DNA from 3 places in the Vibrio qinghaiensis genome. Region 3 is predicted to be linked to each of the others. Evidence: predicted binding sites of a transcription regulator. Region 3 holds the regulator's gene; each other region holds the start of a gene.
What was found. The regulator PurR, encoded in region 3, represses purine synthesis genes. The targets are predictions, from matches to a motif close to TNANGNAAACGTTTNCNTNA.
Positions count from the first base shown of each region.

Region 1 (10,821 bases), 1.3 Mb from region 3:
AACAAAGATTAGACTGTATACTTTCTCGTCATTTAAAAATTTTTAGTTAACTATTTGGAGTTCTCATGGCACGCGTAACTGTTCAAGACGCTGTTGAAAAAGTGGGCAATCGTTTCGACCTAGTTCTGATTGCGGCTCGCCGCGCTCGTCAAATGCAAACTGGCGGTAAAGATTCATTGGTGCCAGAAGAGAACGATAAGCCAACGGTTATCGCCCTGCGCGAAATCGAAGAAGGTCTTATCACGAAAGATGTACTTGATGCCCGTGCGCGCCAAGAGCAACAAGAGCAAGAAGCCGCAGAATTAGCCGCCGTAAGCAGCATCGCTCACAACCGTTAATTTCGCTATTCAAATTCAACAACCTTCCGGGCCTATAATTTGTATCTATTTGATAGCCTTAAAGACGTTGTCCAAGAATACCTAACAGAGCCTCAAATTGAGGCTCTGCGTCAATCTTATGTGGTCGCACGTGAAGCCCATGAAGGGCAAACCCGTTCTAGTGGCGAGCCTTACATTATTCACCCTGTTGCCGTTTCTCGCATTTTGGCCGATATGCGCCTTGATTTAGAAACGCTACAAGCTGCGTTATTACATGATGTCATCGAAGATTGCGATGTAACGAAAGAAGACCTTGAAACTCAATTCGGTCACGCCGTGGCAGAATTGGTGGATGGTGTTTCCAAACTCGACAAATTGAAATTTCGCGATCGTAAAGAAGCACAAGCCGAGAACTTTCGTAAGATGGTGCTCGCTATGGTGCAAGACATTCGCGTTATTCTTATCAAACTGGCTGACCGCACGCACAATATGCGTACCCTTGGCGCATTGCGCCCGGATAAAAAGCGCCGTATTGCCCGTGAAACATTGGAGATTTACGCACCTCTTGCCCACCGCTTAGGGATTCATAACATCAAGACTGAGCTAGAAGAGCTTGGCTTTGAAGCGCTGTACCCTAATCGTTATCGCGTATTGAAAGAGGTGGTAAGATCCGCTCGCGGTAACCGCAAAGAGATGATCCAACGCATCCACAGTGAAATTGAAGGCCGCTTGCAAGATTTCGGTTTGAAAGCACGCGTGGTCGGCCGTGAAAAGAACCTGTTCTCTATCTATAACAAGATGAAAACCAAAGAGCAGCGCTTTCACACCATTATGGACATCTACGCTTTTCGAGTCGTGGTTGACACTGCAGATACCTGTTACCGTGCGTTAGGCCAAGTTCATAGCTTGTACAAACCTCGCCCGGGGCGTATGAAAGATTACATCGCCGTACCCAAAGCGAACGGCTACCAGTCTTTGCATACCTCAATGGTCGGCCCACACGGCGTTCCAGTTGAAGTGCAGATCCGCACTGAAGACATGGAACAGATGGCCGACAAAGGCGTGGCTGCTCATTGGTCTTACAAAGGTAATGGCGAACGCACTGGCACCACCGCGCAAATTAAAGCACAGCGCTGGATGCAAAGCCTACTTGAGCTACAACAAAGCGCCGGTAACTCGTTTGAGTTTATTGAGAACGTTAAGTCAGATCTTTTCCCTGATGAAATCTACGTCTTCACACCCAAAGGCCGCATCGTTGAGCTGCCTGTCGGGGCGACTGCGGTTGATTTTGCCTACGCGGTGCACACCGATGTCGGCAATACCTGTGTTGGAGCTCGTGTTGATCGAAACCCTTATCCGTTAAGTAAATCGCTGAAAAACGGCCAAACGATTGAAATCATCAGCGCACCTGGGGCTCGCCCTAATGCCGCTTGGCTCAACTATGTGGTGACGTCTCGCGCTCGTACTAAGATACGTCAAGTGCTCAAAACCATGCGCCGTGAAGAGTCAATCACACTTGGCCGTCGTTTGCTCAATCATGCGCTGGGCGATCTATCGCTGAATGACATCAGCGAAGAAAACATCAAGTACGTGATTGGTGAGCTTAAAATGACCACTGTCGATGATTTGTTGGCAGCGATTGGTTTAGGCGAATTGATGAGTATTGTCATTGCGCGTCGTCTGCTTGGCGATGCTGATGAGCTGACCGAAGTGGAAAGCAATGATGGCAAACCGAAAAAGAAACTGCCGATCCGCGGCGCTGAAGGTATTTTGCTCACGTTTGCTAACTGTTGCCACCCCATCCCAGACGATCACATCATTGCGCACGTATCACCGGGCCGTGGTTTAGTGGTGCATCGTGAAACCTGCCCTAATGTTCGTGGCTACCAAAAAGAGCCGGATCGTTACATGGCGGTTGAGTGGTCTAAAGATTACGACCAAGAGTTCATCACCGAACTGAAAGTGGACATGCAAAACCACCAAGGTGCGTTAGCGGAACTGACCAATGTGATCTCGAAAACGGGATCCAACATTCATGGCCTCTCCACCGAAGAACGTGATGGACGTTTGTATACTGTCACTGTGCTGCTGACCACCAAAGATCGCATTCACTTAGCAAACATCATGAAAAAAATTCGTGTGATGCCTCATGCGCTGAAAGTGCGACGCCGGAAAAATTAAACTATCCAAATAAATAAAACCCCTTGCGGCTAACCACTCATGGGGTTTTGTATTTTCCGACCCTACCTCATCTTGCATTTTAGACGTCACTATTCAAATTAGCCGATGGCCTGCCGCTTATCGACCATTACATGATTTTATGCTGTACAAAAAAACAGTTCGATGGTTGAATAATACATAACGATACTGTTAATGAGCCCTGTTATGTCACAGCTACTGTCCGCGATTCCTCTCACCTCACTCTCTGGCGTGGGCGCTAAAGTGGCTGAAAAACTGGAAAAGGTTGGCTTAATCAGTGTGCAAGATCTGCTGTTCCATCTCCCTTTACGTTATGAAGACCGCACACGGATCTACCCTATCGCTAAATTGCATCCCGGGCTTTGGGCCGCTGTGCAAGGTAAAGTCATGGCGGTGGATACGGTTTTTGGCAAACGCAAAATGCTCACAGTAAAAATAAGCGACGGTAACGGCACCATTACGCTGCGTTTTTTTAACTTTACTGCTGGGATGAAAAACAATTTTGCTGAAGGTAAGTTAGTGCACGCTTACGGTGAAATTAAACGTGGTGGATTCGGCCTTGAAATTGTTCATCCTGATTATAAATTTTATGCTCCTCAGCAACAGCCAGATGTCGAAGCTAACTTAACCCCCGTTTACCCAACAACCGATGGCCTGCGCCAACTCACGCTACGCACACTCACTGATCAAGCATTAAGTTTACTCGACAAAGCCGCCGTACAAGAATTGCTGCCTGCCGGGTTGTATGATCACCAAATTACGCTCTCTGAAGCGCTGCACATCATTCACCGGCCGCCACCGGGCATTAACCTGCAACGGTTTGATGAAGGGAAACATCCGGCGCAGGTTCGCTTAATTATGGAAGAGCTGTTGGCGCAAAACCTCTCGATGCTGGCTGTACGCCATCAAGGCCAGCAAGATATCGCATTGCCGCTGGCTGGGTCTGGCAAACTCAAGCAACAACTGCTTGCACAACTGCCTTTCTCTCCCACTAAAGCACAAACACGTGTTGTGACAGAGATCGAAGCCGATCTGGCACAAGCTCACCCCATGATGCGTTTAGTACAAGGTGATGTGGGCTCAGGGAAAACCTTGGTCGCTGCATTAGCCGCCGCACGTGCTATCGAACATGGCTATCAAGTAGCATTAATGGCACCGACGGAATTGCTGGCCGAGCAGCACGCAATTAACTTTGCCAACTGGTTTGAAGCAATGGGCATCCAAGTCGGCTGGCTGGCGGGTAAATTAAAAGGCAAAGCGAAAGAAAGAGAACTGGCTCGCATTGCCAACGGTGAGGCAAAAATGATAGTGGGTACTCACGCTCTTTTCCAAGAACAAGTTGAATTTCATCACCTTGCGCTCGTCATCATTGATGAACAACACCGCTTTGGCGTCCACCAGCGTTTAGAACTGCGTGAGAAAGGGGCGAAGCAAGGCGCATATCCGCACCAGTTGATCATGACCGCAACGCCGATCCCACGCACTTTAGCGATGACCGCTTACGCTGATTTAGAAACCTCTGTTATTGATGAACTGCCACCGGGACGAACGCCCATTCAAACTGTCGCAATCCCAGATACAAAGCGTGATGATATCGTCGAGCGTGTGCGTCATGCCTGTTTGAGTGAAGGAAAACAGGCTTATTGGGTCTGTACTTTGATTGATGAGTCTGAGGTGCTAGAAGCGCAAGCTGCCGCCGACACAGCGCAAGAGCTACAACGCACTCTGCCCGATGTCAAAATCGGTTTGGTGCATGGCCGAATGAAGCCGAGCGAAAAACAAGCGGTGATGCAAGCCTTTAAAAACAATGAACTGCACTTGCTGGTTGCCACAACGGTGATTGAGGTTGGCGTTGACGTGCCGAATGCGAGCTTGATGATCATCGAAAACCCTGAGCGTTTGGGCTTAGCACAGTTGCACCAATTACGCGGCCGCGTAGGGCGAGGCTCTGTCGCCAGCCATTGCGTATTGCTCTACCATGCGCCGCTATCGAAAACCGCGCAAAAACGCTTGGGTGTACTGCGTGAGAGCAATGACGGTTTCGTAATTGCTCAGCGAGACTTAGAAATTCGTGGGCCGGGTGAGCTGCTTGGTACCAAACAGACCGGCCTTGCGGATTTCAAAATTGCGGATTTAGTCCGTGACCAAGGTTTAATTCCTGAAGTACAGCGCATTGCTCGCTACTTACACGACCATTATCCAAGCCATGCGACCGCCATTATCGATCGCTGGTTAGGTGAGAAGGACATCTACGCCAAGGCATAAGATTGCTCGTTCTGTATTCTCCTCTCCCTTACACAGCAAACTTACGCAAGAAAGCAAACGTTTGCTTTCTTGCGTAAACCCTCTATAATTTCGCCAATTTTTTTTAGTGAACTACTCACTTATCCAGTCCGAGCAGATTCTGATTAACAGCAATCACAGATGACGTGTCTGCTCCACTTAGTGCTCCCACTCAGCGAACGCTAAGACAACAACGCACCATTAGGAAAACAGTATGACTATCCACAACGCTTCGCGTAAGTCTGATTTGGTTTATCAACTCAACGATAGGCCACCGCTACCCCAAACCATTTTCGCCGCTTCACAACATTTGCTAGCCATGTTTGTTGCGGTCATCACCCCTTCGCTCATTATTTGCCAAACACTTGGTGTTTCTGCCGAGCAGACCAACACCATCATCAGCATGTCACTGTTTGCCTCTGGCTTATCCTCCTTTATCCAGATCCGCACCATTGGCCCAATTGGCTCTGGTTTACTTTCTATCCAAGGCACCAGTTTTAACTTTCTTGGGCCAATTATTGGCGCAGGCTTGTCATTAAAAGCGGGTGGTGCAGATATCAGCACTATGATGGCGGCGATCTTTGGCACCATTTTAGTCGCCTCTTTTGCTGAAATCCTATTATCACGAGTGCTGCAATACGCGCGCCGCGTGATCACGCCGCTGGTGTCGGGCATTGTGGTTACCCTGATAGGCTTAACACTGGTACAAGTCGGTTTAGTTTCTATGGGTGGCGGCTATGCTGCGCTCAGCGATGGCACTTTTGGCAGCTTAGACAAACTGGCACTGGCGGGAACCGTGCTTGGACTTATCGTGCTGCTCAACCGCTCAAGTAACCCATACATTCGCGTAGCATCGATTGTGATTGCGATGTTCGTCGGTTACATCATGGCCTACTTGATGGGAATGGTGAACACTGATTCACTGAGTGAAACTGCCCTGATTGCCCTACCAATACCTATGCAGTTTGGTTTAGGTTTTGATTGGTCACTCTTTATTCCTCTGGTACTGATTTTCTTGATCACCGCATTGGAAGCGATTGGTGATATCACCGCCACTTCTGAAGTGTCGGGCGAGCCCGTCAAAGGGCCGATTTACATGAAGCGCATTAAAGGTGGTGTGCTGGCTGATGGTTTGAACTCAGCGCTGGCGGCGGTCTTTAACAGTTTTCCCAACTCGACCTTTAGCCAAAACAATGGCGTGATTATGCTCACCGGGGTTGCCAGCCGTTATGTGGGTTACTTTATTTCCGCCATGTTGGTGTTACTCGGCCTGTTCCCGGGCGTGGCAAGCTTTGTACAATTGATTCCTGAACCGGTACTTGGCGGTGCAACCATCGTCATGTTCGGCACCATTGCAGCCGCGGGTGTGCGGATTATTTCCCGAGTGGATCTCGACCGCCGCGCGATTTTAATCATGGCGCTGTCGTTTTCGATGGGGTTAGGCATTGCGCAAAAGCCAGAGATTCTGCAATTTATGCCCGAGTTCATTAAGAGCATTTTTTCATCCGGCGTAGCGGCTGGCGGTATCACCGCCATTTTGCTCAACTTGCTGCTGCCAGAAAAATTGCCACGCGAAGAGGGACTCGAAGAGATCAAAACCAACTGATCGCATGGATGTGCTCAAAAACTTCGGTCAGTAGCCGAAAAGGCATAAACCGTAAACACAATGGGCTCAGTTGAGCCCATTGTGTTATTGAGTGACTAAGCCTATTTGGTCGGGAAGCTCAGTTGCGCTTTGAGGCCACCTTCACTGCGGTTACTCACCACAACGCTGCCATGATGCTGGCTAACAATCCGTTTCACTATCGCCAAACCAAGCCCTGTGCCTTCACTACCACGCGCGGTATCACCACGCGTAAAAGGTTCAAACACTTTGCTCACTTGACTAGGATCAATACCCGGGCCATTATCCTCCACACAAACCCAAGCCATTTTGTTATCTGCGGTACTGCCCGTACTCACCTTAACCCAACCATTACCATAACGAATGGCGTTCACCACTAAGTTGCTCACCGCGCGTTTAATGGCGATCGGGTTGCCAAAGGCTGGCTGCATTGGTAAATGCAGTTCGACATCGATTTTGATCTCGTAGCCCCCTTCGGCGGTAGCAACATCATTGGCGATCTCATTGAGATCAACGGCGGTAAAGGTCTGTTTATTGACCGGTTTAAGGTAGTCCATAAACTGGCTGATGATCTGGTTACACTCTTCTGTGTCACTGATGATCCCTTCGGCGAGATAACTCTCTTCTGGAGACATCATTTCCGTTGCTAAACGAATGCGGGTCAGCGGCGTGCGTAAGTCGTGGCTGATCCCCGCCATCAATAATGAGCGATCCTCTTCAAGCGCTTGGATCCCTCTCGACATTTGATTAAACGCCGACGTCACCGCGCGAATTTCAGAAGCGCCTTTGAGCGGCAATGGCGGCGGGTTCTCACCTCGGCCAACGGCTTTGGCGGCTTTTTCTAAGGCAATTAAGGGACGATTTTGCAGACGAATAAACAACCATCCCCCTAAGACGATCAGTAACGCCATCACCAAACTATTGTGAAATAGTGGCGCAAAATCCTCTTTTTGCAGCTCAGAGAGAGGGATGCGTATTAATGAACCCGGAAAAGAGTCCACTTTCATCCATAAAATATAACTCTCTTTACCCAAAATCATCCGCACATCGGTCAGCGAGCCGAGCTCATTACTCATCTCCTCGCTCATCAAATCAATGCTGATGGCGTCATGATACTCTTGGGCCATCTCACTCTCTTCACTATGAATGGTGACGCCCAGCTGCTCTAACACTCGGCGGCGCTGTAAGGCGTCCATCCCCAGCTCCGATGTATTGTTCGCCGCGTCATCCAGCATTAGGTTGATCTCATGGCCCAAAATCTTATTGAACTGCTGCAAACTGGGCATCAAGGCATAGTTAAATACGGCGTAATAAGAATAAGCTTGGCTGGCGATCAGCAATGAGAAGAAGAGCAAAATCGATTGAGTAAAGGAACTGCGAATGCGCATAGGAAAACCTGCGATGAACGTACTATCAAAAAGGCGACAAAAAAGCTCCTGTCGGTTAACCGATAGGAGCTGATTGAAATTTAAGACTCTTTACCATCTGGAACAAAAACGTAACCTAAGCCCCACACCGTTTGTATATAGCGTGGTTTGCTTGGATCCACTTCAAGCATGCGACGTAAACGCGAGATTTGTACATCAATCGAGCGCTCCATTGCGGAGTATTCACGCCCTCTTGCCATATTCATCAACTTATCACGCGACATCGGCTCACGCGCATTGGTGACTAAGGTCTTCAATACGGCAAATTCACCGGAAGTGAGCGGCATTGGCTCATCGCCACGGAACATTTCGCGGGTACCTAAATTCAGGCGAAACTCACCAAACTCAACCACCGATTCTTCAGCACTTGGCGCGCCGGGGGCTTCAATCACTTGGCGGCGTAGCACGGCTTTGATTCGCGCCAGTAGTTCACGCGGGTTAAACGGTTTGGGCAAGTAATCATCCGCACCCACCTCCAAGCCAACAATACGATCCACTTCGTCGCCTTTAGCGGTCAGCATTAAAATCGGCAACATGTTATTGGCGTTACGCAAGCGGCGGCAAATAGACAAACCATCTTCACCCGGCAACATCAAATCAAGCACCATTAGGTGGAAGTTTTCACGAGTGAGCAGACGATCCATCTGTTCGCTGTTAGCGACACTACGCACCAGAAAACCTTGCTCTGACAAGTAACGCTCAAGCAATGCACGTAAACGCGCATCATCATCCACCACTAAAATTTTATAGTTTTCTTGCATCTGAGATCCCACCTAATTCTGAACTCAAGCCAATATCAAACCGAGCGAGTAAAATGTAACACCGTTGCGACTAAAATCATGCAAAGAATTGTTAACGTTTATGTCTTTTAGCACGCATGATTCATGATTATTAGATACAAACGGCAATCACGTCACTCATCCGTTAACCTCTTTGTCAAAGCGACTAAAACAATAGCGATAGCCTAAACCAAAGGCAATATAAGTGCTCGAGTGATACTCGTTTTGATCAATGCTAAACCCATCATGTATCTTCTCAGGCAACTATTCCCCCTAAAAGATTAAAGGGTGGTGGACCATCAGAGTCATTACGCCTGTTAATGAGGATTTATCGCTAACATTAAATGTATGCCTTAATTTACCAAAGTAGAACCAGAGTCTACTGAGAAGTGATATTAACCTGCTGATAGGCTTGCCAACGCTTCTGCGCGCTAACATCGCCGCCTTGTGCTTTACGCTGATAATGCTGTTGCAATTGCGTCAGATAACGCTGGGCGATCATCTGTTGTTCATCATTGGCCACTTGCCAGATCGCGCTGCCAACCAAACTAAGTGGAGATGGTTTGGGTATTTCATCTTGTGCTTTAGACGAATTAATCTGCAGGTGCAAAAGCTCATAAATCCGTTGATTTTCTTCCACCAACTGTTCCTGTTTTAATCTCGCACCCAGTGTCATCAACTGTTCACGTAAGGTGTAACCATGATGCACAGGACAAAGCAGAAAATCCAATACAAGGTGTGGATAACGCTCAACCAGCGCAGCAATGAATTCACTCATTAAATCACCGCCAACCCCGGCGATGATCACCAAATGCGAGCCAGAATAGCTATCAAGCGGCAGATCGCGCACATCAAGACAGTGGGTGTACCAGCGCGGTAACGCCGCCGTTGCAGGGAAATGGCGCGTTAAATCGAGCGTCACCTTTTCAATCAACGCTGGCACAATATCAACAAAATGCACCACGCTATTTGGACAGCGCTTCAGTAACGCCGCGCCAAGCAAACCGTGATCACAACAACCATCCCAAATATGATCGTAATGGCAGTTAATCTGCTGTACTAGTTGCGTGAGCCGTTTTCCTAATTTCATCTTTGCCCAACCAAGCCGCATGATACAACATGCCGCAGAATAAAAAGAGTGGCGGCCATTTTACTTGGATTTGAAGAAATGTTGCAGAGAAAATAACAAACCCGCCAATGAGCATTTCTACTTATTCAGTGAGTGATTTATAGTGGGCAACACTTACCCTATTCTGACAAAAGGACATGTCATGGCGGCTCTGTTTTTCAAGTGCCTACTTGGTGCGCTTGCAGTGTTAATCATTGCCCTGCTCTCTAAAAGCAAAAGCTTTTTTATTTCTGGTCTTGTACCGCTGTTTCCTACCTTCGCTCTGATTGCGCATTACATTGTCGGCACCGAACGCACAATGGAAGACCTACGCACCACCGCATTGTTTGGCCTTTACTCGCTTATCCCGTATGCGGCATACCTGTTGGCAGTATACTATTTCAGTTACCGGCTGCCCCTCACCAGTACACTAGTGTGCGCTACTTTAGTTTGGTTGGCCTTTGCTGCGTTATTACTGGTCGGTTGGACGCGTTTAAACCCTGCGATAGCCTAAACCATCATCATTGCCAGCGGTCATATCGACACCGGAGAAAGCCAAACGCAAACACTACAACCTGAAGTGCTAGAGAATCGGTGGTATTTGCCACCGCACTGCAGGGCATGGACCCCGCGTTTGTCATGATCAACCACGCCCTACTGCTGCTCTACTCGCTACCCGCCGTGCTGAACAAACCGTTAGAGGCATTGCGAAGCAAGTGAGATGGCTAAAATGAGCGACCGAGGAATATTTTGAACCGAATACTCCGTTCACTGCCCTTTTTCATACTCAATCGAGTTAATAAACCACTCTTTGATCCCTGTGGGCGTGGGCACTTGCACCTCGTCATCAACCTCTTTTTTCAGCAGAGCACGCGCCATCGGTGAATCGATGGAGATGTAATCTTTCGCGTCACCGTAAATCTCTTCTGGGCCCACAATGCGAAAGCGCTTTACATCACCCGCTTCATTTTCAATTTCCACCCAAGCACCGAAAAACACTTTCCCCTCTTGTTGAGGCGAATAATCAACTATCGTCACTTCCGGTAAAAATTTTCTCAAAAAACGAATTCGGCGATCAATTTGC
Region 1 is NZ_CP022741.1:95,164-105,984, reverse strand. It holds gene rpoZ (DNA-directed RNA polymerase subunit omega) at 66-338, shown strand; gene spoT (bifunctional GTP diphosphokinase/guanosine-3',5'-bis pyrophosphate 3'-pyrophosphohydrolase) at 378-2,498, shown strand; gene recG (ATP-dependent DNA helicase RecG) at 2,703-4,781, shown strand; gene CCZ37_RS00495 (uracil-xanthine permease family protein) at 5,014-6,405, shown strand; gene envZ (two-component system sensor histidine kinase EnvZ) at 6,507-7,811, opposite strand; gene ompR (osmolarity response regulator transcription factor OmpR) at 7,892-8,611, opposite strand; gene CCZ37_RS00480 (tRNA (adenine(22)-N(1))-methyltransferase) at 9,009-9,719, opposite strand; gene CCZ37_RS00475 (GlpM family protein) at 9,901-10,251, shown strand; partial or broken gene CCZ37_RS00470 (AbrB family transcriptional regulator) at 10,350-10,457, shown strand; gene greB (transcription elongation factor GreB) at 10,506-10,821, opposite strand, start outside.
Region 1: the regulator PurR is predicted to act here: its motif matches at 4,831-4,850, upstream of CCZ37_RS00495 (uracil-xanthine permease family protein).

Region 2 (10,821 bases), 500 kb from region 3:
TGTACTAGCTAACTAGTCTATTGATATTTGTGTGAGTGGTATGACACAGTCTGATTCTCGTGAACATTTTGGTTCACGTCTTGGTTTTATTCTTGCGGCGGCGGGTGCGGCAGTTGGCCTAGGTAATATCTGGGGCTTTCCAACCCAAGCGGCAAGCAACGGCGGCGGCGCATTCTTATTGGTTTATTTGGTGATGATCATGGTCGTTGCCTTCCCTATGTTAGTGGTTGAAATGGCGATAGGCCGTTTTGGGCAAGCAAACCCTGTTGATAGCATGCGCTCATTAACGCCTCATCCACTAGGTAAAATGGTCGGTGGCTTTGTCGGTTGGATTGGTTTGAGTGTTCCGAGTGCGGTACTGGCGTTTTACAGCATCGTCGGTGGCTGGCTAATCTGCTTTTTACTCGGTGCGATGACTGAGTTATTGGGTTTTGTGGAAATCACAGCTTGGTTGAAAGGGTTTAGTGTTGAGCGTAACTTATTCGGAACCTTGGTGTTTTATATTTTGACGATTCTAATCGTGCAAGGTGGTGTTAAAGACGGGATTGAAAAATGGTCAACGCGTTTAATGCCTGCATTGTTTGTACTGTTTGGTGTGCTGTTTGTTTACATCATGATGCAAACTGGTGCGATGGAAGGTTTACAACACTATTTGGTCCCTGATTTTTCAAAGGTGTTTGACAGACATCTCTTACTGGCGGCAATGGGGCAAGGTTTCTTCTCATTAACCATAGGTGGCTGCTCGATGCTGATTTACGGATCTTATCTGAGTAAGCAAGAAAACCTGCCGAAGATGGCACTAAATGTGACTTTAGTTGATACCGCCGTGGCTTTTATTGCTGGTCTTGTCGTGTTGCCTGCGATGTTTGTTGCGATGCATAAAGGAGTGGAAATCTATGCCGCTGACGGTTCTTTACTCAATTCAGACACGCTCGTTTTTACCGTGTTGCCATTGATGTTTGATAGCCTTGGTTGGATGGGTCAGGTGTTTGCGATCGTATTTTTCACTTTACTGACGATCGCCGCGTTAACCTCTTCTATCTCTATGCTGGAATGCCCAGTAGCCTTAGTCAGCGAGCGTTTTAACACGAAACGTGCACCAACAAGCTGGGTATTAGGCGCGTTAATTGCGCTAGTCAGTGTTGTTATTGTTTATAACTTTGGTGCGCTATTTGGCTTAGTGGCAACGGTTGCGACGCAATATTTGCAGCCGACAGCAGCGCTGATGTTCTGCCTATTTGGCGGTTGGGTATGGCGTCGTCACGCGAAGGTCAAAGAGTTAGAGCAAGGTTTCCCTGAGTTCCAATTGGGTTGGTTTGGTAAAATCTGGCCTTGGTATGTGAAATTTGTCTGCCCTGTATTAGTGGCTACGGTGATTTGGGCTTCGTTCGGTTAATGAGTTACTTTCTTCATCCCACTCACGCTTAAACAGCATAAAGCCCTTTGAATAAGGGCTTTATTATTGAACTTATGTGTCTCTATTGTTTAGACTTATCGACTATTTAGACCATCGACGGTGGCATCAGGTGTCCCGTGGTTAGAGGTTCTAAATCGCTGTCTGCGACCTCTTCAATAAAATCGCCCACGACTTGCTCAACCATCTCATCGCTTTGCGAGAAGTAGGCGAGATGGAATACGGCATCTCCTTCATTAACAAGAGGCAGAGTTTGTTGGCCAATCACAATACCACCCTTATTGGCTCTTAATTCGACTTCGACATGACCAAGCGGTGAGTTGATATAGGCAAGCACTTGTCCTTTCTCGACCTTGTCACCAAGCGTCACCACAGTGCGCAAGATGCCATCGCTTTCGGCTCTTAGCCAACTGGTTGATTTTGCGATGATCGATGTCGGTACGGCCTTGCGACTCTTGCGCATCATACCAATGGCTTGCATGGTGCGTTTTACACCGACAATACCCGCATTGATGGCAATGGGTTCAAATTTTAGCGCTTCACCTGCTTCATAAGTTAATACTGTGATGCCTGATTTCTCCGCTTCACTTCTGAGCGAGCCATTACGCAGTGGAGAGTCGATGATCACTGGGGTTGCAAATGCTTGGGCAATACGCAAGGTTTCAGGATTAGTGAGATCGGCGCGGATTTGTGGCAAATTCGTGCGGTGAATCGCACCAGTATGCAGGTCGATGATGTAATCACAACGTAAAGCGACTTGGGAAAAGAAAGTATGTGCAATGCGAGAGGCGAGGGAGCCAGTTTCACTTCCAGGGAAGCAGCGATTGAGATCGCGTCGATCAGGAAGGTAGCGAGATTTATGAATAAAGCCAAAGGCATTGACGATGGGGACAACAATCAGTGTCCCTTTTAGTTTTTGCGGGTCGATGGAGTTGATCAGTTGACGGACTATTTCAACGCCGTTCAGTTCATCACCATGGATGGCGGCATTGATCATCAAGGTTGGGCCAGTGGATATTCCATTAATGATTTCGATAGGAATAGAGAGCGGCGAGTGTGTATAAAGCTTAGCCGCTTCTAGCTCCATTGCCTTGCGCGTTCCTGGGGGAACTGAATCCCCCAGGAAATGAAATGCTGTGTTTTTCCTAACCTTTGCCACGTGTTTTTGTCCCTTTCGTTGCCGCATTTTTTTCAATAAATTCGACAATCAACCCGGCGATATCTTTACCAGTAGCAGCTTCAATACCTTCAAGACCTGGCGATGAATTGACTTCCATCACTAGTGGGCCACGTTCCGATCGCAAAAGATCCACACCCGCAACATTGAGACCCATAATCTTCGCCGCATCGATAGCCGTCTTACGTTCTAGGGGAGTAATTTTTACCAAAGAGGCCGTTCCGCCGCGGTGTAGATTAGAGCGAAACTCACCATCGGCACCTTGCCGTTTCATGGCTGCGATAACTTTGTCGCCAATAACGAAACAGCGAATATCGGCGCCACCGGCCTCTTTGATGTACTCTTGCACCATGATATTGGCTTTCAGGCCCATGAACGCTTCGATCACACTTTCTGCTGCTTTGCGTGTTTCCGCTAACACTACACCGATGCCTTGAGTTCCTTCAAGTAATTTAATCACTACCGGTGCTCCTCCGACCATGTCGAGTAAGTCTTTGACATCATCGGGTTTACTGGCGAAACCTGTAATTGGCATACCAATGCCGCGACGAGACAATAGCTGCATTGAGCGAAGTTTATCTCTGGAACGGCTAATAGCCACAGATTCATTGACGGGATAAACCCCCATCATTTCAAATTGGCGTAATACCGCAGTGCCGTAAAACGTAACGGATGCACCAATACGAGGAATGACTGCATCAAAACCCGCTAACTCTTCACCTTTAAAGTGAATTTCGGGTTTTTCAGAATTGATATTCATATAGCAACGCAGCCCATCAATCACTTTGACTTGGTGGCCACGGCTTTTACACGCTTCAATCAGACGCTTGGTTGAATACAACGAAGCATTACGTGACAGAATACCAATTTTCATTATTTGCTCTCCTCGAAAGCGATTAAAAACGATTTAGTAGGATCAACTAAAATTCGATGGTGCATTGCGGTGCGACCTAATAGCATGCGAAAACCCATATTTTCGCGATTGGTTAACGTTATTTCAATGGGCCAAGTTTGGCCGCCCAAACTGACGTCTGATTGAATAACGTAACGGGATTCTTCATGGCCGCCAGAATCACGGACGATTCGTTCATCGAGGACCTTAGCTTCACAAACCGTGACTTTTTCATTATTACGTTGCAAAGGATGGATCCAAAAGCGAACCCAAAGAGCCTCTTCTTTGGTGAAGCTCTCTACCTTAAATGCGTGTAAGCACGACGTGCGGGCTCCGGTATCGACTTTGGCATTAATTTGCTCAATACCTAACCCTGGAAGGCTGAGAGTTTCTCGCCATCCGACAATCATTTTTTCTTTCATCGCAGTTTCAATATTTTTGGAGAATGTAAGACGCCGCTAAGGAGTAGCCGCATCCCCGATACAACTTTTAAATGGTGTTATCGCTTGAAGAGAGTGTGGTGAATAACTCTAGGAACTTCAAGGGGGCGAACTCTAGCAGTCACAAAAAATGTGCGCTAATGAAATTAATTTGCCTTATCGATAAAATTAATTGATAGAAAAGATGTCGAAGTGGAGGCCGAATTCCCTTGCTAAAGCAAGATATTCATCTACTTGTTATTAAAAAATGGCTAAGGAATTCGACATCCGAGTAGGTGTTAAGCTTTGGCTGGAATATGCTCTAGTAAGGCAACCATTTGCTCCCAGAAAAGGTCGACTGTGTCGATCTTAACTTTCTCATCCGGTGAGTGAGGGAATTTAATGGTTGGGCCAAATGAAACCATATCCATATCTGGGTAAGGTTTTTTGAAAAGACCACATTCTAGGCCAGCATGGATCACCATGATATTCGGTTTATGACCGTAAATACCTTGGTACATGTCTCTGAAAACAGCCATGATCTCTGAATCGGCATCTGGTTTCCAGCCCGGATAAGCACCAGTAAAGGCAATTTCCGCATTCGCTAGCTCAGCAACGGATTTGAGCATGCTTTCAACCTGTTGGCGACCTGAATCAATCAGAGAACGAATAAGGCATAACACAGTCACAGAGTTTTCTTGTGTGGTAATCACACCGACATTCAATGAGGTTTCAACCACGCCTTCAATTTCATCGCTCATCCGGATCACACCGTTTGGACATGTGTTTAATGCGGCAATAAAACGTTGTTGATCAACAAGAGCGAAGACGTTTTTCGCATTCTCTTGTGTGTTGTTGAAGGTGACGATTCCCGTTTCCACGCGTCCAAGCTCTTCTTTCACGAGCAGGGTGTAGGCACTAAATAGTTCATCCAGTTTCACTACATTTTCTGCAGGAATGGCCACAGTGACAAAGGCTTCTCGAGGAATGGCGTTACGCAAGCTACCACCGCGAAACTCGATCAAACGTAAATCAAGCTCTTGTGCGTGACCAGCAAGAAAACGGGCCAGCAGCTTATTGGCATTCCCTCGGCCGGTATGAATATCACACCCTGAGTGACCTCCTTTTAATCCTTTTAAAGTCAATTGACGCGTTATGTAACCGACTGGCATGGCTTGTCGTTGGATATGAAAAGTCATTGCACCATCAATACCACCAGCGCAGCCCATATACACTTCGCCCTCTTGCTCTGAATCAGTATTGAGCAGGATCTCTCCTTCTAACCAACCCGCTTCAAGGCCGAAAGCACCTGTCATACCCGCTTCTTCATCAATCGTCAGTAACACCTCAATAGGACCGTGCTTGAGCTCTTTTGACGCGAGAACAGCCAAACATGCTGCCATACCCATACCGTTATCGGCACCTAAAGTGGTTCCTTTGGCTGTTACCCATTCGCCATCGATATACGGTTGGATAGGGTCCTTAGCAAAGTCGTGCTGCGTGTCTTCGTTTTTTTGCGGCACCATATCAATATGAGCTTGTAGAACCACACCTTTCTTATGTTCCATGCCAGCTGTCGCTGGTTTTTTTATGAAAACGTTACCGGTTGGATCTCGGCGTACCGCTAAACCCTGCTCTGTCGCCCACTGGATGATGTATTGGGCTAAGGCTTCTTCATGCTTAGATGGGTGAGGAATGGAACAGATTTTATCGAAAAATTGCCATACGGGTGCCGATGACAATTTACTGATTTCAGAATAGAACTCAGACACGGAATACTCCTTTTATTCGAGCTTGCCAGATCATGAACAGGCGAAATGTTTCTTTGGTAGCGATATCGACTAGATCTGAGCATGACTTGTAGTGGTGGACAGCATACCACTCTCGACAATCAGCGAGTAGCCTCACCGCTTGAGAATTGTTTTATTGGTGTCACATTAAATCGACTGTAGCGTATAGAAGAGATGACACAATCGGCGATGAGATTCTTCCCCTTACCGCCTAATAATCATTTTTTGCTGATATTTGTGTAATTTAATTACCTAAATCTGTTGATGCAGATCATTAAAATAAAATTATGTGATTTTTATCACGCTAAATATTGTAATTTAATTTCTTGGTGGTATATTTGTAACCAACTTCGAAAGCGAAGAAAAAATGCTCAAAGGATGAGTCCGTTTATCGCCTCCATGGAACCGAGAAATCAAATTTATGTTCAATTGATTTTATAAGGTGATAGTTATGAAAGGTTTACCATCAGCAATGTTCTGGACAAACAAGTCTGTTTACACTGGCAACTTTGCTTACCCAACAAGCTTTGGTTATTAAGACTTTAAGCATGTTATTTGAACTGTATGTTCACCCCCTAGATATTGGAATTTTTTTGTAGTCAGTTTGGCTAAAATGATTCGCCGCCACCTCAGATGAGGTGGCGTTTTTTTATCTCAATGTTCCACACTTCCTTTACAGCTCGGTGACAAGACGATATTGAAGCCTGCTTTTTATTTTTGAAGAAATGAAGCGCGACTAGGTTCATAAGCTATTAATAAAAGCATATTGCAGCCTTAATTCTATCTGGAATTTGTGATCTGATCTCTCTATAATCCTCAGCCAATCGATTACGCAACCGTTTACTCTTTACCCTTTATAGGACTCGATCATGCTCGAAAGGCTATTTAAACTCAGTGAATATGGTACAAACGTGCGCACTGAGGTTATCGCAGGAATGACGACATTTCTCACGATGGCATACATTATCTTTGTTAACCCTGCGATCTTAGCGGATGCCGGCATGGACCGTGGTGCAGTATTTGTTGCTACGTGTCTTGCGGCGGCTATTGGCTGTTTCATCATGGGCTTTGTCGCCAACTACCCAATTGCGCAGGCTCCGGGTATGGGGTTAAACGCATTTTTTACTTACGCCGTTGTGCTCGGTATGGGATATACATGGCAAGTTGCGCTGGCGGCGGTATTCGTTTCTGGTGTGCTGTTCATTTTTCTTAGTATCTTTAAAATCCGTGAGTGGATCATCGGTTCGATTCCTATGTCATTACGAACGGGGATCTCGGCCGGTATTGGACTTTTTCTTGCCTTTATTGCCCTGAAGAATGCTGGCATTGTGGTTGATAACCCTGCAACTTTGGTTTCTGTCGGCGCAATTACTTCTCTTCCTGCTGTACTCGGTGCGATAGGTTTCTTCCTGACGATTGCTTTGGTTCATCGTGGTTTAAAGGGTGCCGTAATGATCGCGATTCTTGCGGTTACTGGCCTTGGTTTAGTGTTTGGTGACGTTCAGTGGCATGGCATTATGTCGGCACCACCAAGTATTGCGCCAACTTTTTTGCAGCTTGATTTCTCCGCCATTTTTGAAGTGGGTATGATCTCAGTGGTGTTTGCGTTTCTGTTTGTCGATCTATTTGACACGGCTGGCACCTTAGTTGGCGTGGCGCAAAAAGCAGATTTGATTGGTAAAGATGGTAAAATTCCACGTCTAAATAAAGCATTGCTTGCCGATTCTACCGCTACGTCAGTCGGTGCCCTGCTAGGTACATCAAACACAACCTCTTACATTGAAAGTGTGGCGGGTGTTGCGGCTGGCGGGCGCACAGGGCTGACTGCAGTCGTTGTTGGCATTTTGTTCTTACTTGCATTATTCTTCTCGCCATTAGCTGGAATGATCCCTGCGTACGCTACGTCTGGTGCATTATTTTATGTGGCAATTTTGATGCTTTCTGGTTTGGTCAGTATTGATTGGCGCGATTTAACAGAAGCGGCTCCTGTCGTCGTTACCTGTTTATTAATGCCGCTGACATTCTCTATCGCAGAAGGTATTTCTCTTGGTTTCATTGCTTATGCGGCTATTAAACTATTTAGTGGCAAAGGGCGCAGTGTATCGATGAGTGTGTGGGTAATGTCAGCCATCTTCATCTTTAAATATATCGCCTCTGCAATGTAATGAACGACACAGATTATTTAAATAATTAGGTTTACAACAATGAGTAATAAATTCGTTATCACTTGGGACAATATGCAGACTTACTGCCGTCAATTGGCAGAAAAACAGATGCCTGCAGAGCAATGGAAAGGTATTTGGGCGGTGAGCCGTGGTGGTCTGGTTCCTGGTGCCATATTGGCGCGCGAACTAGGTATTCGCCATGTCGATACGATTTGCATTTCAAGTTACGATCATGATCACCAGCGTGACATGACAGTGATCAAAGCACCTGAAGGTGACGGCGAAGGTTTCTTAATTGTTGAAGATTTGGTTGATAGTGGTGATACCGCACGTAAGCTACGTGAAATGTATCCTAAAGCGAAATTGATTGCGGTGTGTGCGAAGCCTTCTGGCGTCAGCTTGTTAGATGATTACGTTGTCGATATTGCTCAAGATACCTGGATTGAACAGCCATGGGATATGACGATTCAGTACGCAGAACCGATTAACCGTAAGCAAAAGTAATGGTTTTCTTTGCGTTTATTTGAGAATGGCCCTTTATCGGGCCATTTTTTTTATTACTATTAGAGCACCGCTCTCAATTGAATCGACTTATGTCTGAATCTAATAGCCAAAATCTTTCTGAAAAATTATTTCAGAAACACAAGCAAGCTCAAGAAACTTCGGCATTGATTCGCTATATGCCAAGTAGCCAAGAAATTTTGGACCTAAAAAAACAGCAAGAAGGGTACGTTTGGTATCGAAACCTTAGGCGTTTACAGTGGATATGGCAAGGTGTTGACCCAGTAGAACAAGAAGAAGTTTTCGCACGCATTGCCTCTTCGAAGCATTCGCGAACCGAAGCGGATTGGCTCGATACTGTTATGGGTTATCACAGTGGCAACTGGGCATACGAGTGGATCAAACTAGGTATGCGTCACCAAAAGCGCGCTAATGGCAAACAAGACGAAGAGGCGGCCAATGAACTTTTTTCCGCGTCGCTCTGCTTTAGCATTGCTGGCTATCCACATCTAAAAAACGATAATTTATCCCTACAGGCACAGATACTGTCAAACAGCGCTTATAACGAAGCGGCTAAGCTGACTCGTTATGTGATTAAGCAGGTTGAAGTACCCTATAAGAATAAAAAAATAGTCGCTAATTTACATTTACCTAATACCGATAGGCCTCATCCGGTCGTTTTGGTTAGCGCTGGTTTAGACAGTTTGCAGACGGATATGTGGCGTTTGTTTAGAGATTATCTCGCGCCTAGAGATATTGCGATGTTAACCATTGATATGCCCTCTGTCGGTCATAGCTCTCATTGGCCTTTAACTGAAGATTCTTCATGTCTGCATCAAGCGGTACTCAATGAACTGGAAAGCTTGCCTTGGGTTGATCATCGAAAAGTAGGGCTTGTTGGATTTCGATTTGGTGGTAACGCTATGATCAGGCTCTCTTTTCTAGAGCAAGATAAAATCAAGGCTTGTGTTTCATTAGGTGCACCTATCCACGATATTTTGGCCTCGCCAGAAAAATTGAAAAAAATGCCTAAAATGTACATCGATGTACTGGCTTCTCGTTTAGGTAAAGAAGTCGTTGATATTAATAGTCTCGCTGGGTTGATGCGGGCGTGGTCACTGAAAGTGCAAGGTTTTCTAACCAGTCGGCGCACAAAGGTTCCAATCTTAGCTTTAGGATTAGAAGGCGATCCCATTTCACCCTATTCGGATAATCAATTAGTTGCAATTTTTAGTGAATATGGCAAAGCGAAACAGATAAAAAGCAAAACAATTACACAAGGATATGAGCAATCCCTCGATTTAGCGATAAAGTGGTTAGAAGATGAGCTATTTAGGTGACTTTTCTACTAAATTAGTTAAGCATGATATTGGTATGCGGTAACAAGCATATGATTAATAAAAATAATGATCGTTCTTAACATTGAAATGGAGAGTCAATATGTCAGAAATGACCCACACCCCGACTCATTATCGCTTATTGTCTGCTTTAAAAGCTATTGGACCTTATTTACGAGAAGGCCAATGTCGTGAGGATCACTACTTATTTGATTGCCTTGCGTCTTGCGTTAATGACAAAAAATCCCCAGAAAAACGAGAGTTTTGGGGCTGGTGGCTGGAACTTACTAAGAAAGAATCAGGGTTTGAGGCTAAGTATCATACAGGACGTTACAACTTAGCTGGCGCGTGGGATGCCGACGCGATTCCTAAATCCGTATTTTCTGAAGTCAAACGTACCCAAGAAGAGTTTCATGCCAAACTGGTAGCGAGTCTCTATGAGCGCTTTGAATTGAGTGTTGAGATTGCACAAGATTCCGCTGAATTCGTCTGATTTTCGTTATCCCCTTACCCTCGTGATGAAAAAGGTGCTTTTTAGCACCTTTTCTACTTGTGAATTATTGCTTTGATTGCTAAAACATCAGCTCTTATGTGTTTTCCATTTCAGAAGAAATCATGACAACGAATCAACAAAGCGGAAAAGCGGTGCAACTTCAAACAATCGTTGTGAAGCTAGGAACCAGTGTATTAACCGGTGGTACTTTGGCGTTAGATAGAGCTCATATGGTTGAGCTTGTCCGTCAATGTGCTGAACTGAAAAAGCAAGGCCACTCAGTGGTGATTGTATCGTCGGGCGCAATTGCCGCTGGTCGAGAACACTTAGGTTACCCCGCACTCCCCAACGCAATGGCTAGCAAACAGTTGCTTGCTGCGGTTGGGCAGAGTCAACTGATTCAAGCATGGGAATCTCTTTTTGCCATCTATGGGATTAAAATAGGTCAAATGCTACTGACTCGTGCCGATCTAGAAGATCGTGAGCGTTTTTTGAATGCGCGAGATACCATTAATGCTTTGGTCGAGCACGATATTATTCCTGTAGTCAACGAAAACGATGCCGTGGCAACCAGTGAAATCAAAGTGGGCGACAACGACAATTTGTCAGCCTTGGTCGGTATTTTATGCGGTG
Region 2 is NZ_CP022741.1:2,145,513-2,156,333, reverse strand. It holds gene CCZ37_RS10035 (sodium-dependent transporter) at 41-1,396, shown strand; gene CCZ37_RS10030 (succinylglutamate desuccinylase/aspartoacylase family protein) at 1,503-2,600, opposite strand; gene rimK (30S ribosomal protein S6--L-glutamate ligase) at 2,560-3,465, opposite strand; gene CCZ37_RS10020 (ATP-dependent zinc protease family protein) at 3,465-3,905, opposite strand; gene CCZ37_RS10015 (aminoacyl-histidine dipeptidase) at 4,202-5,674, opposite strand; gene vcdP (small protein VcdP) at 6,144-6,230, shown strand; gene CCZ37_RS10010 (NCS2 family permease) at 6,562-7,857, shown strand; gene gpt (xanthine phosphoribosyltransferase) at 7,897-8,361, shown strand; gene frsA (esterase FrsA) at 8,451-9,698, shown strand; gene crl (sigma factor-binding protein Crl) at 9,799-10,188, shown strand; gene proB (glutamate 5-kinase) at 10,311-10,821, shown strand, end outside.
Region 2: the regulator PurR is predicted to act here: its motif matches at 6,521-6,540, upstream of CCZ37_RS10010 (NCS2 family permease).

Region 3 (10,821 bases):
TAGCGTTCAATTTTCTCTTGCTGACGCAGTGCGTTTTGCACCAGTTGCAAATGATCAGAAGCGGCTTGATAATCTTGCTCTAAGGTAGATTCTTGCTCTAACAGCAGTTCAAGCTCTTCTTGAACTTGATTGAGTAATCGATTTTGCTCAATCAATGTATGGCGGGAGCCAAACAACTCATTACGCAACGCGAGCGTTTGCTCTAGCTTATTGTGGCGATCGTTGGCGTGACGCATGTAATCCGCGGCCACGTAATTTGTCGATTCGGTAATCAGGTGCTTGAAGAGATCGCGATCCGCTTGCGTGGTTTTGATCGCTTCTAATGTCATGCGGTTTTCACGTAACGCCGATTCCATATCTTGGAATGCTTTCTTCACACCACCATTTTGTGGCAACAGATAATCACGCAACGAGCGAGTAATGGCACTGGAAATACCGCCGTATAAAGAAGCCTCAATCAAGCGATAGAATTTTGAGCGGTCACTACTGTTACGCAATTTTTTCGGCACCACGCCAAATTCAAACATCTGCGCGTGATAATCAACAATGGAGCTAAACGCTTTAAAATGCGCCCCTTCAATTTTCGCGACAATCTCTTTCACTTCATTGAGTTGACGCACGCGCGCGTGGTTGTCTGAGACGTTTTCAATCAGTACATCGGTTGGTTTGACATGGCTTGGCAAGCCTTGAATCACAAACGGTTTGATATCCACTTTCTTATCACGCCCCGCCACCTGTTGTAGCTTAACGCCAAACAGTAAACGCTGTTTGCGTGAATTCACTACATCCAACGCGGCGTAGCATGCGCCCGCTTGCAGTTTACCGTATAAGCCTTTATCGCGAGACGCTTGTGAGCTGCCCGCTTCGGTGGTGTTTCTAAAATGGAGCAAACTTTGATCTGGGATCAAGGTGGTGATAAATGCCGCCATGGTGGTCGATTTGCCCGCACCGTTACCGCCCGATAAGGTGGTAACTAATCCATCAATATCAAAAGTACGAGCAAAAAAGCCGTTCCAATTGATCATGGTTAGCGATTGATATTTACCTCTCTCAATCATGCTTCACCTTCCCATTCTGTTTGCTCGTTAACATTTTGTTCTTCAATCCCGTCTTCGTTATCCAGCAAGCTGCCTTGATTCGGTTCTTGGGCGTGGACAACCGCTTCACCATCGCGGATCAAACGCAGTTGCGCTTCACGCATGTCGTCACCAATACGCACATCGGCACCAAAACGAAATACGGCTTCGCTAATGCGGAATTTATTGGTATCACCTAAATGGATGATCATCCCCAAACGACGTAAACGACGCAATGAGGTACGCACTTTTTCAAACAGCTTTTCTTTGTCTAAGTCTGAACCGCTGGCTCGGTTGGTGACGAGCTTCATCAGTTTTTTTTCATCGGCCAGAGACAGTAGCTCTTCGTACAATTCTTGATTAGTAAAGATGCCTTCGTGCGCAAGGCGTTCAGGACTCAAATACAGAAAACAGAGCACTTTGCCGACCAGCATATCCAACTCAGACAGCACGCTACGATTGATTAAAGCAGTAGAGCGAGGACGCAGGTAAAAAAAGCCTTCCGCCGCTTTGACTAATTCGGTGTTATAGCGTTGGTAAAACAGCGCTAAATCGGGCTCAAAATCCAATAAAAAGGTGTGATTATCCAAATCATCACTAGCAACATGACGCCCAGCTCGCAGCTGGCTATCTAGCGCAGGAAATAAAGGATTTGAAATTGCTTTAGCCAGATTTTCTGGCATGTATTCATTAATATCTGTCGATGACATTTGCTTGTACCTTTGCACCAAAATCGTTGATCGCTTGCCAGTCAGGTTGGATGGCTTGGTAATCTTGCTCTGAGTAGCCAAGCCTCACCGCTTGATCAACAATAATTCGCGCTAAATCAAAATGATGTGTATGGGGATGAGTGGCGAGGTAATCTCTCAGTACTCGTCCTAAATCAATTGGCATCCCTTGATCTTTATGACCTTTGAGCATGCTGCCGATACGCAAGGAGAGCTCATCATTGACTTGCTGGAACTCTTCGTACTCCACTTCTGGAGGCACTTGCCCCATCACCTCATCATCTCTTAAGACGAGAGCTTCATCACGCAGGTCGGTTAAACGCTCAGCATCGGCATAAGTGAGGTACCAAGGCGCGTCAAAATAGTCGCTGAGCGATTGACGTAAACGCTGGCTAAACGCTCGGTTTTGGTCCATATCAATGGCGGTACGAATGAATTTATGGACATGGCGGTCGTAGCCAATCCAGAGATCGATCGCCTGTTGTCCCCAACTGGTGATGCGATCAAGTTTCATCTGTAATCCAAACAGGATTTCTTCAATGAATTCGAGTTCAGTTTCGCCATAAACCAATTCTTGGATATCCAAAATTTGCGTTTGCAGCTCATCCCCCGCCGCTTGTAAAGTGTCTTGCAGTTCACGCAGCGTTGAAGAGGTTTCAGACAATAACGATTCACAGTTGTTGATCGCTTCACGCCAATCTTTATTCAGCAGCTCAGCAATTTGCAGTTTGACCGATTGCTGCTGCTCATCCATCACACGTTGGTTTAAATCGATACGATCAAAAATTTCCCCTACCGAGTATTTTAATACGCCGTAGACGTTCTTTTTCCAATGCCCTGGGGTACCGCCTTTATTCGCGGCTTCAATCGCCTTGGCCATTTCATCGGCAACCATAGAAAGCTGAATTGAGAGCTTCAGCTTGGAAAACTCTCTATGACGGACGTAATAGTCCGTAATACCAATAGCCAACGGTGACAAACGGTAAATACTAACGCCATCAGTCATCTCGCTGGTGAAGCGGCTCATTAAGCGCTGTTTTACCAACTCATTGATCGCATTATTGGCACGAAACGCGGAGGCTTCACCGGTTTCTTCAAATAAGCGAGTTACGATGGCAAACGCATCGTGTAACTCACCTTCACCTAATTCTTCATCAAACCTTTCGTTACTCAATACTGCAATGGCAATAAGGAACGCCAGTCGTTCTGTCGTCAGGTTCAATGAGAAATCATGCTGTTTTACCCAGCTAACCAATTCATCAATAGGTTGCTGTGCAGCGTTCTGAGTCATCTCACTCATTGTTATTCCTGCTCTATTTTCTTTTTCGCCCATACATGAATGTATCGACCTAGCGAGAGGTACGGCTCTTGTCTACATAATTGTTGTTCGAGTGCCAGTACATCTTCATATTGGTAGTCACCCATATTTTTCACATTCCCAATATAGTCACTGAATGATCGGATGCCCGATTTTCCACAAATCTCAAATCCTGATTCTTCGATCCATTGATACACTTCTTCAGGTTTTAGCCCTTGCTGAGGCTGGAGCTTAAACCGCTTGCGATGCGGCATGCCCTCCAATACATGGGGAATGTTGCCACAGACAACGTTTTTGTACACCAAGCCATGATGGTTATAGAACATGATTGATGCCATACCACCTGGCCTAACTTGCTCTAACAAATTCTGCAATGCGGGTTTTGGCTCGGCTAACCATTCCATCACCGCGTGAAACAACAACACATCGACTGGCGCACTAAGGTGCGATTGGATGGATTGCACGGGGGAATGTACCAACCGATACTGCTCAAGCAGACCATTTTTGCAGATCTCTTGTTCCGCAAGTTGAAGCATTTCAGAGGATAAATCACACAGCGTGATTTGGTGTCCAAGCTTGGCTATTTTTTGTGACATTTGTGCCAAACCGCCGCCAGCATCAAGCACTTGCAAAGGTTTTGGGTGGTTGCTCAACAAAGCGAGCAGTTGCTCAAGATCTTGCCAAACAATGACTTGACGAATTTCACCTTTGTCAGAGCCGTATATGTTTTTTGCAAATTTGTGGGCAATATCGTCGAAATTCCGGTCTTCAGTCACAGTGGCTTGAGTTATGATAGCGAATCGTGCTGCTATTCTGTCATAGGAATGGCAGGAATAAAGAGGCTTTGTTCCTTTTTATTATCAAGTGGTGGTTTTTCGGACTATTTTGTATATGTTTGAGCTGAAAAAAGTTATTTCCTCATTATTAATGCCTCTTCCGGCGATGCTAATCCTCGGTTTTGTCGGATTAATGCTCATAATGTTCACCGTCAGACGTAAGACTGGCTGTATGTTTGTCCTCTTCTCTTTAGTGGGGATATTTCTTATCTCTTTCCAACCCTTCGCAACACGCATGCTAATGCCTTTGGAAAGACAATACTCGGCTTTTCTCCCCGTTGATGGCAGCATCGATTATGTGATGGTTTTAGGCAGCGGTCACGTAGTGGATGACCAAATCCCCCCGACCTCTGAACTCAGCCGCACTGCGTTGGTACGCTTAAACGAAGGCATCCGCGTCATGCGTATGTACCCCGGCTCAAAGTTGATTTTATCTGGCTACTCCGGCGGCTCTGAATTTAGCCATGCACGTATGTTGGCCGTCATGGCATTGGCGCTTGGAGTGAGTAAATCTGATATTATATTGCTCGAAACAGCCAAAGATACTTGGGAAGAAGCGCGACAAGCGGCCGCATTTGTCCAGCAGCGCCGGCTGGTTTTGGTAACATCGGCCAGTCATATGGAAAGAGCATTGAAGGAGTTTCATTCAGCAGGTATTGACCCAATACCTGCGCCAACCAATTTCTTAGCGCAAACCAATATTGCACAAGCTTGGGAAAAATACGCTCCTCGAGCGCGTTATTTAGAACAAACTGAGCGTTACTGGTATGAGACGTTAGGCTTATTATGGCAAGGCTTGCGTGATTGGGCCTCCGGGCATGGTGATACAGAGTTAGACATCAATAGCAATTAGCTATTAGCTATTAGCTATTATATTCAACCCAAAACGGAGCCACTTATGTGCTCCGTTTTTCTTAGTAATCGCGGCTAGAAAAAATCATGGGAATAAAAAAGCACGGCCCAACGCCAATTTTACACACGCGACCACTCAGCTAATCACCAGCGAACATATAACCTTCACCGTGCACAGTCACAAAGATTTGCGGATTCTTAGGATCAAACTCCATCTTCGCCCTCATGCGTCGAATCAGTACATCAATCGTTCGATCGTTAGGTGCATCCACACGATGGCTGATCATATTTAAAATACGCTCACGGCTAAGGACTTGATTCGGATATGACGACAAGGCAACTAAGAGCTCATATTCCGCTTTGGTCAGTTTTACGGGTTCACCATTACGGCTCAGCGCACGGCGCTGAATATCAAAGGTCCACTCGCTAAAGCGCACTAAATTCGCATTGTGAGATACACAGCTCTCTTCACTCAGTTTGTTTTTTACTGCCGAGATCCGCCACAGCAAGTTTTTCACTCTCACCAGTAACTCGCGCAATTCAAAAGGTTTAGTCACGTAATCATCGGCCCCCATTTCAAGACCAACAATTTTATCGATACTGTCCGTACGTCCTGTCACTAGGATGATGCCAATATCAGACTGGCTGCGTAGCTCACGCGTTAACATTAAACCGTCTTCACCGGGTAAATTAATGTCTAGCATAATCAAATCTATATCGTTGCTTTTCAACGCTTCTCTCATCTGAGTACCGCTTTCCGCTTGTGTTACTGTATAACCTTCATTTTGAAAGTATCCAGTCAGCTTGCTGCTGGTAACTGCGTCATCTTCAACGACTAATACGTGATAGCTCATTTACACCACTTTACTCTATAGAAAGGTTCAAACCTCGGCTCGAGATTCTGTACAAAGTCATTCTATTCATAAATAGTCATAATTCTAGTCGTACAACTTTTAAAATTAAGAAAGATGAGAGTTTATTGATTCAAAACAACCTTCCGGACATCCATTAACTTAATGAAAAAATCACTCATATTTTTTCATTTTCTTAGTGACTGCTATTCATTTTTATTAGTTACACTTACAGCAGTTACTTTTAAAAAACGATTTTCGCAAAACCACACCCTTGGAGAGCCAGTACTATGCAAGACATAAAAGCTTTTAATGAACAGCGTGCCGAGATTTATTGGTGGCTTTCGAGCTTATTTGTGAAAGAACTTTCGGAACATGAATTAGGGCAATACCATACGTCCGCTATTCGTACATTTCTTTCAGGGTTGGCTGAAAATACGACACTTAAACCTGCTATTGATAAATTAGTTGATGCACTAAACCGATTGCAAGACAAAGAAGACGCACAGCTTGAGCTCGCAGCCGATTTCTGTGATCTTTTTTTAAAATCCAATAAGGAGTCCGCGCTGCCCTATGCCTCAATTTACATTGGAAAATCAGGGTTGCTCAATGACGAACCAGCCAGAGCAATGTCGGATTTGATGGCAGCCCATCACATTACAGTCAACGATGCACTCAACGAACCCGCCGACCACATTGCGATTGAACTGGATTTCTTAGGTAACTTGGTCATTCGCTCCAATGAACTTGAGCAAGAAGCACACTTTGAACAAGCCTTTACGCAGCAGTGTGATTTTATTGAACAACATTTGCTCTCTTGGATCCCACAATTCCATCTTCGTTGCCAACAAATTGATCAATTTGGTTTTTATGGTGCCGCAAGCGAATTGTTAGTCGCATTTCTTCACTTAGACCGCGATTATTTATCAAACCAATGAGATAACCTGGTTAATATCTATTACTAAATCGGTCAGTTGTGACTGTTGACCGATTTATTCGGTGGATTTTTCGTTGCTTGATCGACATTTGCGGACTAGAATCTTGGCCGCAAACGATAAAAAAATGAATTGAAGATGCAACCGCTGTCTAGAGGCGGTTTTTGTGTTTTTACTACTTTTAGGCTTCAATATGACACTGATAGGCCTAATACCGCTGAATTGCTCTTCGTGACTACCACTTTCAGCAGTTATCGACAGGACAGAGAATTTATGGCTACGATTAAAGACGTTGCACGCTTAGCGGGCGTATCAACCACCACGGTATCGCATGTAATCAATAAAACTCGCTTTGTGGCTGAAGCAACCCAAGAACGAGTGATGGAAGCGGTATCAGAGCTCAACTATGCACCAAGTGCAGTCGCTCGCAGCTTAAAATGCAACACCACCCGTACCATTGGTATGTTAGTGACCCAATCGACAAACTTATTTTTTTCTGAGGTTATCGATGGTGTTGAAAGTTACTGCTACCGCCAAGGCTACACACTTATTTTGTGCAATACCGGCGGTATTTACGAGAAACAACGCGACTACATCCGCATGCTAGCGGAAAAACGTGTCGATGGTATGTTAGTCATGTGCTCGGACCTCACCCAAGAACTGCTTGAGATGCTTGATCGTCATTCAGACATTCCGAAAGTTATCATGGATTGGGGCCCTGAAAGTTCTCAAGCGGATAAAATTATTGATAACTCAGAGGAAGGCGGATATCTCGCCACCAAATACCTTATTGATAATGGACATACTGACATTGCTTGCTTAAGTGGACACTTTGAAAAAGCGGCGTGCCAAGAGCGAATTCAAGGGTTTAAGCGTGCGCTTGCCGAAGCAGGCCTTAAAGCGCATGACGATTGGATTTTAGAAGGTAATTTCGAATGTGATACGGCGGTTCTCGCCGCCGACAAGATCGCCGCCATGGACAAACGCCCAACGGCTGTTTTCTGCTTTAACGATACAATGGCTCTCGGTTTAATGAGTCGCTTGCAACAAAAAGGCATCCGTATTCCTGATGACATGTCTGTTATTGGCTATGACAATATAGAACTGGCTGAATACTTCTCGCCACCGTTAACCACGGTTCACCAGCCAAAGCGACGAGTAGGGAAAAACGCCTTTGAAATCCTATTGGAACGCATTAAAGACAAAGAGCATGAACGTCGTGTGTTTGAGATGCACCCCGAGATTGTTGAACGCAACACAGTAAAAAATATCACAAAATAGTGTCATTATTTAAAGCAAGCGACAAATGTCAATTTTAGGAATTTTCCTACACTTGAGACAGAACGCCGTATCAAATAATAGTAAATTTGGAATAAGCATCACGCAAATAATAAATAAACGTGATGCTCATCCAAAAATTTATATATTCTTATTATTAGAAGTCACGCACAGGGCAAACCATTTGAAAGGATGGGACGCAAAGCCTCCGGCCTAAACTGAATATTCAATAGGTAGCGGGGTTGCCGATGGCAAATATGCAAACGTTAAGTTTACTCCTTACTGACACTCTTTCTGCATAAGTTTGCTAATCTCTCGGACCTGATTTTGGTGGCGTTTTTCCCATACACCGAGAATTTACAGCATGGATAAACCAATACTTAAAGATTCTATGCGACTCTTCGAACAACTTGGACGTGTTAAGTCTCGTTCAATGTTTGGCGGCTTCGGCATTTTTGTCGATGACACCATGTTTGCTTTGGTCGTAAACGATAAACTTCATATTCGCGCAGACGATTTGTCAACCTCTCGCTTTAAAGAGCAAGGCTATGAGCCCTATATCTATAAAAAACGCGGGTTCCCTGTCGTCACGAAATATTTTGCATTGCCTGACAATTGTTGGCAAAACCCTTCGCTCATTTTACGAGATGCTGCTGTCGCACTCGAAATCGCAAAACAAGAGCGAGAGATTCAAGCCCAAGCCAAGCCAGATCGTCTAAAAGATCTCCCAAACCTTCGTCTCGCCACCGAACGTATGCTCAAGAAAGCTGGGATTGAATCTGTGACAGATTTGCAAAGCAAAGGAGCCTTGGAAGCCTATAAAGCGATTCAGCAAACCCATTCTTCTTCAATCAGTCTTGAATTGCTATGGGCCCTTGAAGGTGCGATTGAAGGCAAGCATTGGTCGGTTATCCCACAATCTCGACGCGATGAATTAGCTAAAAGCCTTTAACCTCCGAGTAAATAAATATCTCGATTAAATAATCAAATACGCTCGCATCACCATGCGGGCGTTTTTTTTCATCCCGTTTTGAAATATAAATTCGACTTCCTCTGTCTTCTTCACTATATCTAGTAAAATATGTCGTTTTGAGGAATACCATGAATAAAAAACTTCTCTTAGGCTTGGCTTTATTGGCCTTTATTGTCTTTTTGATTGTAAATTTTGGCCACTATCTAACGTTAGATAATGCCAAAGCACAGCAAATGCTATTAAACGAATACATTAGTCAAAACGTGATCAGCGCTGCTTTGATCTATTTTTCACTCTATATTGTGCTCACTGCTTTCTCTATCCCTGGAGCGGCGGTCGTCACGTTATTGGGCGCTGCGCTGTTTGGTTTTTGGACGAGTTTACTACTTGTCTCCTTTGCCAGTACCATAGGTGCAACAATCGCCTTTTTGAGTAGCCGTTTCTTGCTACGAGAGTGGATCCAAACAAAGTTTGGTCAAAAGCTGCAAACGATTAATCAAGGTGTCGAAAGAGATGGCGCATTTTATCTATTTTCACTGCGCTTAATTCCTGTTTTCCCTTTTTTCTTGATTAATTTATTAATGGGCCTAACTCCCATATCTGTGGCTCGCTTTTACCTGATTAGCCAACTCGGTATGCTACCCGGCACTGCCGTTTATCTGAATGCTGGAACTCAACTAGCTGAAATTGAAAATTTGTCTGGTATTGTGTCTCCTTCGGTTTTGTTTTCATTTGCTCTACTCGGTCTTTTCCCACTTATCACTAAGTGGATTATGACCAAATTAAATAAAAACCCTACTTCTGCTTGAAGTGAATGGCAATGAAGATTTTCGTTTCAAGCCATCCGATAGAAGCCTACATCGTTTGCCAGTATTTACAGCAATTCAACATCCACTGTGAAGTGAAAGGTGAAAATTTATACGGTTTAAGTGGAGAGTTGCCTTTTACAGAAGAAACTTTGCCATATGTATGGCTATTAGATGAAACCCAAATAGCCGATGCTCAAGTACGACTAATGGCTTATCAGAGCGAAGAAATAAGCGAAAAAACGTATTGGATTTGTAAACAGTGTAGTGAAGAAAACGAGCCGCAGTTTGCAGCCTGCTGGTACTGCGGTTGTTTAGATTCAAACTAACGGCTCTGATGCTGGCGTATGAACTCAATTGAATGGTGGTTAAACATCTCAGATTGTTCAACGTTGCACACGTGACCGCAATCTGGGATCTCTAGTAGCATGCTTTGTGTATGCGTTGCCACCATCTCTTTAACAGGCTGAATGAACATGTAGTCACGCTGCCCCATAAGATAAAGTGTAGGAATATGCAGCTCTTTCTCTTTGAAGCATTTCATCAGAGGATTGACTTCTGATGTCAGCATAAACCAGCGTTTAAACTCTTTTTGGCACAACTTCTTCGCTTCTCGAATAAAAAGATGCCGCGACTCTTTTTGGTTGCGTTGTGGCATCACAATGTAAGCAAACAGACGATAAAGCCACATGTAAGGAATAATGTGTTTACTCAAATTGCCTAACTTTACGAGCACCTGAGAGCGCACATTCAAACGGGTTACAGCGCCACCAAGAACCATTGAACGAACTCGTCCTGCTGCCATTTCAGCAAGGTTACGCACGATAATAGTACCAAGTGACATTCCAACAAAATGGGCAGAGTGAATTTTCAAATGATCGAGCACTTTGAGAATATCAAGAGTGACCGATTTAAATGTGTAACGATTTGCCATCAACTCTTGAAACAGTTGATTTGACTTTCCGTGACCTCGTAAATCAACCAGTAACAAGTTGAAATGCTCACGATAGGCCTTGATTTGCTTAAACCAGATAGATGAACTTCCCCCTGCACCATGCACAAAGACAACCCATTCATCACTGGTAGCATGGAGGTAAGTTTTATGGAAAAGTAAGCTATGAGACATACAAAACCGTTAATCATCTTCAATTTAAGAAGTTTAAGACTA
Region 3 is NZ_CP022741.1:1,642,119-1,652,939, forward strand. It holds gene mukB (chromosome partition protein MukB) at 1-1,058, opposite strand, end outside; gene mukE (chromosome partition protein MukE) at 1,055-1,786, opposite strand; gene mukF (chromosome partition protein MukF) at 1,767-3,104, opposite strand; gene cmoM (tRNA uridine 5-oxyacetic acid(34) methyltransferase CmoM) at 3,107-3,898, opposite strand; gene elyC (envelope biogenesis factor ElyC) at 4,014-4,811, shown strand; gene torR (two-component system response regulator TorR) at 4,951-5,664, opposite strand; gene torD (molecular chaperone TorD) at 5,952-6,599, shown strand; gene purR (HTH-type transcriptional repressor PurR) at 6,870-7,877, shown strand; cyclic di-GMP riboswitch class I at 8,039-8,124, shown strand; gene CCZ37_RS07555 (TfoX/Sxy family DNA transformation protein) at 8,239-8,826, shown strand; gene CCZ37_RS07560 (TVP38/TMEM64 family protein) at 8,976-9,656, shown strand; gene CCZ37_RS07565 (putative signal transducing protein) at 9,668-9,982, shown strand; gene CCZ37_RS07570 (alpha/beta fold hydrolase) at 9,979-10,779, opposite strand.